DNA from 2 places in the Acidovorax sp. DMC1 genome. Region 2 is predicted to be linked to the other one. Evidence: predicted binding sites of a transcription regulator. Region 2 holds the regulator's gene; the other holds the start of a gene.
What was found. Region 2 encodes FNR, which switches genes on or off when oxygen is low (the NO sensors DNR and NnrR bind a similar motif). Its sites were predicted from a motif close to TTGATNNNNATCAA; they were not measured.
Positions count from the first base shown of each region.

Region 1: a site for FNR is predicted at 1,439-1,452, ahead of ACT531_RS02600 (hemerythrin domain-containing protein). Genes of this name have one in related genera too.

Region 1 is NZ_JBQUYO010000001.1:553,227-556,694, reverse strand. Features, by position in the region: gene ACT531_RS02615 (DUF1800 domain-containing protein) at 1-44, opposite strand, end outside; gene ACT531_RS02610 (CsbD family protein) at 415-633, shown strand; gene ACT531_RS02605 (hypothetical protein) at 754-1,335, shown strand; gene ACT531_RS02600 (hemerythrin domain-containing protein) at 1,520-2,056, shown strand; gene ACT531_RS02595 (GGDEF domain-containing protein) at 2,240-3,286, shown strand; gene ACT531_RS02590 (hypothetical protein) at 3,391-3,468, opposite strand, start outside.
Region 2 is NZ_JBQUYO010000005.1:62,545-66,012, reverse strand. Features, by position in the region: gene ccoG (cytochrome c oxidase accessory protein CcoG) at 1-774, shown strand, start outside; gene ACT531_RS12300 (FixH family protein) at 839-1,117, shown strand; gene ACT531_RS12295 (hypothetical protein) at 1,174-1,470, shown strand; gene fnr (fumarate/nitrate reduction transcriptional regulator Fnr) at 1,572-2,294, opposite strand; gene hemN (oxygen-independent coproporphyrinogen III oxidase) at 2,484-3,468, shown strand, end outside.

The sequences.
Region 1 (3,468 bases), on a different contig from region 2:
TCTGCAACCGCAGTTGTCAGAGTCTCCTCGTGTGGATGTGTCATGGTGGTCGTGGTCAAAAGTCTGCCGCTGGCAGCACAGCCGTGACTAAATCACACGCCGCGCCCGCCTGGAAACACAAGTGTTACCAAGCGAAACACGCCTCTGCAATGCCTGCCGCGCCCAGGGTCTGAATGATGGGCCATTGCAACACTTTGTACCTTGCGGGGGCGGTGTTGGCCCTTCGCCAGAGGGCCAGAGCCACTGCATCGGCGATGTCCGTCACGCCCGTAGTCCTGTGCTGACGCGTGCTGCGTGGCGCGGACTACGGCGTCGGCGCCAGATCATTTTTACAGTGAACTCCATCGCATCACGCAAAGGTTCCACGCACTTCGAGTGGATGGCTGAAGCGAAATTCGCACAAGGAGTCACACCATGAATGAAGACACCATCAAGGGCAACTGGAAGCAGTTCAAGGGCAAGATGATCGAACAGTGGGGCAAGCTCACCAACGACGATTTCGATGTCATTGACGGCAAGCGCGAACAGTTCCTGGGCAAGCTGCAAGAGCGCCAGGGCATCGCCCGCGACGCGGCTGAAAAGCAGCTCAAGGAATGGCAAGACCGCCACCCCGACTTCCGTTTTAACGACTGATAGCGCAAACAGCGCCAACGCGCTGCGGGGCCTTCGCCCCGCGCCCCGCCAGGCTACCCCTGGCGCACCGCCCCCACAAGATTCACATCCATTGCATTCAATTTCATCGAGGAGAAAACCATGACATTCCAACGCACCCTGATCGCCGCCTGCGCAGCTGGTCTGATGGCTACCACCGCTTTTGCCATGACCCCTGCGGAACACAAGGCCGCCAAGGAAAGCATCTCGGCAGACTACAAGATGAACAAGGAAAAGTGCGATGCCCTCAAGGCCAACGCCAAGGACATCTGCGTGAAGGAAGCCAAGGGCGCGGAAGACGTTGCCAAGGCGGAACTTGAAGCCCAGTACAAACCCAGCGCCAAGGCCAGCCAGAAGGTGGCTGAAGCCCGCGCCGATGCCGCCTATGCCGTCGCCAAGGAAAAGTGCGACGACCTGACTGGCAACGCCAAGGACGTGTGCGTGAAGGATGCCAAGGCCGAACATGTGAAGGCCAAGGAAAACGCCAAGGTGGCCGCCGCCCAGGCAAAGCCTGCAGACACGGCCGCCGAGAAGGCCGCCAACGTGGCCGAGGCCCGCAAGGATGCCACCGCTGAGAAGAACGAAGCCAACTACAAGGCCGCCAAGGAGCGCTGCGACGCCATGAGCGGCGACCTCAAGTCCAAGTGTGTGGACGACGCCAAGCGCATGTACGGCCAGAGCTGATCGGCCGGGCGCTGAGCGCCTGACCTGATCCCTTGCCCTATCAGGCTGTATCAGGCCCTGCCCGCTGCGCGCGGTGCAGGGCCTGGCTGCGTATGGGGATGCCATGACCTGCATCAACACCCGGCCGGGCCGGGGCTTCTAAGCTCGCAGCTTCGTTTGATCTGCCGCCTGCCCAAGGAGTCCCATGGCCCACCTCGAATGGTCTGATGCACTGAACCTCGACCTGCCCCTGATGGATGACACCCACCGGGAGTTTGTCGACCTGCTGGCCGCTGTGGACCAGGCCAGCGACGCGGAGCTGCTGCCCCGCTGGCGTACGCTGGTGGAGCACACCGAGCAGCATTTTGGCCAAGAAGACGACTGGATGGCTTCTACCCGCTTTGCCTCGGGCAACTGCCACAGCATGCAGCACAAGGTGGTGCTGCAGGTGATGCGGGAAGGCACGGCCCGTGCCGAGCAGGGCGACTTGAAGGTGCTGCACGTGATGGCCAGCGAACTGGCGCTGTGGTTTCCGCAACACGCGCAGAGCATGGATGCCTCGCTGGCCCTGCACCTGCGCCGCGTGGGCTTTGACCCCGCCACGGGCGTGGTGCACGCTCCCACAGCGCTGCCCGAGGCATTGATCCACGGATGCGGTGGCGCCACTTGCTCAGACTCCGGCGCGCCCGGTTCCGACGAGCCCGCTACCCAGCGTGATGCCGCACCTGCCTTGGCAGCCTGACTCCATAGATTGACGGACTGTCCGCTGCAGCGGGCACACCGAACGCTGCACCAGAGCATCAAGGTAAGCGTTCCGCCTGACGAAGTCATGGGGCAATCGGGCTAACACCCATGCAGCTGTGCAGCTTGTATGGCATGCTGCCCCATCTCAAGGCAAATGGGGGCGGCGCGGCCGCTTCGCGTCATGGCCGACACCACCCCTTCTGACGACCCCTGCGACGACACCGACCGCCTGCAAGCCCTGCAGCGCTACGGCATTCTTGACACCCCCATGGAGCCCGCTTACGACGAGCTGGCCGACCTGGCGGGTTACATCTGCGAAGCCCCCGTGGCCCTGATCAGCCTGCTGGACAACCAGCGCCAGTGGTTCAAGGCCGCGCGCGGGTTTGCACTGCGGGAGACCCCGCTGAACGAGTCCGTGTGCCGCTACGCCATCCGGCAGTCCGGCGTCTTCATCGTGCCCGACCTGGCGCAAGACCCGCGTTTTGCGCACTACGCCATCGTCACGCAAAAGAACCCGCTGCGCTTTTACGCCGGGGCGCCGCTGGTCACGCCGGACGGGTTTGTGCTGGGCACGCTGTGCGTGCTGGACCACCGGCCGCGCGAGCTGTCTGCCAAGGTGCAGGACCTGCTCAGTGCCCTGGCGCGCCAGGTGATCCGGCTGCTGGAGCTCAAGCGCGCCAACGACCGCCAGGGCCAGATGCTGGTGGAGCTGGAGGCGGCCCGCCACCAGATGGACGTGCTGGCCCATACCGATGTGCTGACCGGCCTGGCCAACCGCCGCTCGTTCACCGACCGCCTGCGCCAGGAATGGGCGCTGCTGCAGCGGGGCCATGAGCCGGCCTGCCTGCTGATGATGGACCTGGACCACTTCAAGCGCGTGAACGACGTGTACGGCCACCATGTGGGCGACCAGGCCCTGCAGCTGTTTGCCACGCTGTGCCGCGACGTCTTCCGTGCGGCCGATGTGCTGGGACGCTGGGGGGGCGAGGAGTTTCTGGCCCTGTTGCCCGCCACCGGGCTCGACCAGGCACAGGTGGTGGCCGAGCGTGTGCATGCGGCGCTGGCTGCCCACACGCTGCCCGGCATCGAGCCAGCGCTGGTGCTGTCGGTCAGCATGGGGCTCACGCTGTTCGACCCGCTGCGGCCGCTGGACATCACCCTGCGCCTGCTCGACTCTGCGCTCTACACCGCCAAACGCGAGGGGCGCAGCCGCACCGTGGTGGTGTAAACGCTCTGTTTTTGATAGCTGCTGGCGCATATTGCACAGGCGCTACCGGCCATTTTTATTAAAAATTGTGCCCGGGGACCTGCGCAAGGCCCCCTGGCACACCTTCAGCACTCCGGGCGGCGCGGCAACAGCAAGGCCGCTGTGCGCCATGCCAGGTCGCGCAGCGCCCGGCGCAGGGCGGG
Region 2 (3,468 bases):
GAGCAGGTCTGCAAGTACATGTGCCCTTACGCGCGCTTTCAGAGCGCTATGTTTGACAAGGACACGCTGATCGTTACCTACGACCCTGAACGTGGCGAGCAGCGTGGTCCGCGCAAGAAGAACATCGACTACAAAGCCCAGGGCTTAGGTGACTGCATCGATTGCTCGTTGTGTGTGCAGGTCTGTCCCGTGGGCATCGACATCCGCAAGGGTTTGCAGTACGAATGCATTGGCTGTGGCCTGTGTGTGGACGCCTGCAATACCGTGATGGACAAGATGCAGTACCCGCGTGGGCTCATCCGCTATTCGACCCAGAACGGCGTGGCCAAGCACTGGACGCAGTCGCAGATGTTGCGCCGCGTGCTGCGCCCCCGCGTGCTGATCTACAGCGCCGTGCTGGTCACACTGTGCGTGGCCATGTTGGCCAGCCTGGTGGCGCGCACGCCGCTGAAGGTGGATGTGGTGCGGGACCGCGCCGCGCTCTCGCGCATCGTGGCGGGAGGCAAGCTGGAGAACATTTACCGGCTGCAGATCATGAATGCCACCGAAGGCGAGCAGCGTTATCGCATCAGTGCGCGAGGCCTGGAGGGGCTGGAAGTGGCTTCTGAGGCTGAAGTGGACATTGGCGCGGCGGAGTCTCGCTGGGTGGCCGTGCGTTTGCAGATTCCTTATGGTTCCGCTACGCCCGGATCACACGCCGTTCAGTTTGATGTGCAGGCCGTAGGAGCAGCGGCCCATGTCACGGAGAAATCCGTGTTCCTTGTACCGCGCTGAGCGGTATTCCGGTGGGGCCCTTCAGGGCCGCACTTTGACCGATATTGTTGAGGAGTAAAGCACCATGTCTTCAAACCCTGCCATTGCAACCCCGGCGGCAACCGTACCCTGGTGGAAGTTTGGCCATGTGTGGCTGGTGATTGCCGGTCCACTGATCGTGATCGTGGCGGGCTTTGTGACGCTGTGGCTGGCGATTTCGCGGCCCGACCCTGTGGTGGCGGAGGACTACTACCGCCAGGGCATTGAAATCAACAAGACACTGGCGGCGCCGGAGAAGAGTCTGGCGCCGGCCCTCAAGGCCCGCAACCATGCGGCCACCCCTGTGCAAGACCAACCACGCTGAAACCTCTAGGGTCGCACACCCTGGCGACCCCGGCAGCACCAGGAGACAGAACCTATATGTGGACGCAACGCCTGATGTGGATTGCATGGCCCGCCTTTTTGATGGCGGGTGTGCTGGAGATGCTGGTTTTTGCCATGGTGGACCCCCAGGACCTGCATTGGTTCGGGCAGCCTCTGGCGCTGTCGAGGCAGGGGGTGTACACCCTCGCATTTTTTGTGTTCTGGGCCATCACCATGGCCACCAGCGCGTTGACCACGCTGCTGTCCATGTCACCGTTTGAGGTCAACCGCTGTCCCGTGCCCGACGGGGAGCGCCCTGACGATTGCCGAAAGACATCGTCGTCTTGCTCCTGAGCCTTTTTCGCCGGTTCATGCGGGCATGCGCTGCATGCCGTTTTAGAAGGGACCGTAGGGCTTTTGTACCGCCCCGACCCTCAGCCGACGAGGGGCCGTACTCAGTGGCAGGTCTGCTGGCTGTTCACAATGCGTCGCAGGGCATCGGTGTCGAGGATGCGCACATGGCGCTGTTTGACTTCCACGATGCCTTCTTCCACAAACTTGGAGAAGGTGCGGCTCACTGTTTCAAGTTTGAGGCCCAGGTAGCTGCCGATCTCTTCGCGCGTCATGCGCAGCACCAGTTCCGATTGCGAGAAGCCCCGTGCATGCAGGCGCTGCACCAGGTTGAGCAAGAAGGCCGCCAGGCGCTCCTCGGCACGCATGCTGCCCAGCAGCAGCATCACACCATGTTCGCGCACGATCTCGCGGCTCATGATCTTGTGCACGTGGTGCTGCAGGGCCGTGACTTCGCGGGACAGTTCTTCGATGCGGTCGAAAGGCATGACGCAGACCTCGGCATCTTCCAGGGCCACCGCGTCACAGGTGTGGTGGTCATTCACGATGCCGTCCAGCCCGATGATCTCCCCCGCCATCTGAAAGCCTGTGACCTGGTCGCGACCGTCTTCGGTGGCCACACAGGTCTTGAAAAAACCGGTGCGGATGGCGTACAGGGACGTGAAGGACTCGCCATTGCGAAACAGCGTGCCGCCGCGCTTGACCTTGCGGCGGACAGCAACGACCTCGTCAATGCGCTGCAGTTGCTCTTCGTTCAAGCCCACGGGCATGCACAGCTCGCGGAGGTTGCAGTTGGAGCAGGCGACTTTGATGGTGAGCGGGTTCATAAACACATGGGCTTGGGTTAGCGGTCAAGCATATCGCGCTTGCCGTACACGAACCTGAATACAGAGCGCGGGCAAGCGGCTGACCTTCATCAAATTGTCGCCGTATCGCTTGCGGGTTCACTTGATGCAGGTCAAGGACATGTCCCAGAGCCTACGGCACAGTCAAGGTGTACGCAAGGAAATTTCCCCATGACTGCTGTTTCGCCAGACCTTCTGCGCCGCTTTGACGTGCCAGGGCCCCGCTATACATCCTATCCAACGGCCGACCGTTTCGTGGAGGCGTTTGGTCAGGAAGACTATGTGCTGGCGCTGCAACAGCGCCGCTCGGGCACGCTGGCCAAGGCCATGCCGCTGTCCCTGTACGTGCACATCCCGTTTTGCGAATCCTTGTGCTACTACTGTGCCTGCAACAAGATCATCACCAAGCACCATGACCGCGCCGAGGTCTACTTGCGCTACCTGAGCCGCGAGATCGACCTGCACACCGCGCACTGTGGCGTAGGACAGGTGGTGAGTCAACTGCACCTGGGCGGTGGCACGCCCACCTTCCTATCCGATGATGGATTGCGGGAGCTGATGGCCATGCTCAAGCGCAGCTTCACGCTGGCGCCTGGGGGGGAATACTCGATCGAGGTGGACCCTCGCACCGTCAATGCCGAGCGTCTTGCACTGCTGGCTGAGCTGGGGTTTAACCGGCTGAGTTTTGGCGTGCAGGACTTTGATGCCGAAGTGCAGAAGGCTGTGCACCGCATCCAGCCTGCCGAACAGGTGTTTGCGCTGGTTGAGTCTGCGCGTTCGTTGGGCTTTGACTCAGTGAATGTGGATTTGATCTACGGCCTGCCGCGCCAGACGCCCGAGTCTTTTGACCGCACGCTGGCTCAGGTGGCGCAACTGCGGCCTGACCGCATCGCGCTGTATGCCTATGCGCACTTGCCAGAGCGTTTCAAGCCACAGCGTCGCATCATCTCTGCGGAGTTGCCCACGGGCGCGAGCAAGCTCTCCATGTTGTCGCGCTCGCTCGATGCCTTCATGGATGCTGGATACGTGTACGTGGGCATGGACCACTTTGCGCTGCCCACCGATGCCCTGGCCGTGGCCAAGCGTCAGGGGCGCCTGCACCGCAACTTTCAGGGCTACAGCACGCAGCCGGACTGCGACCTGATCGGCCTGGGCG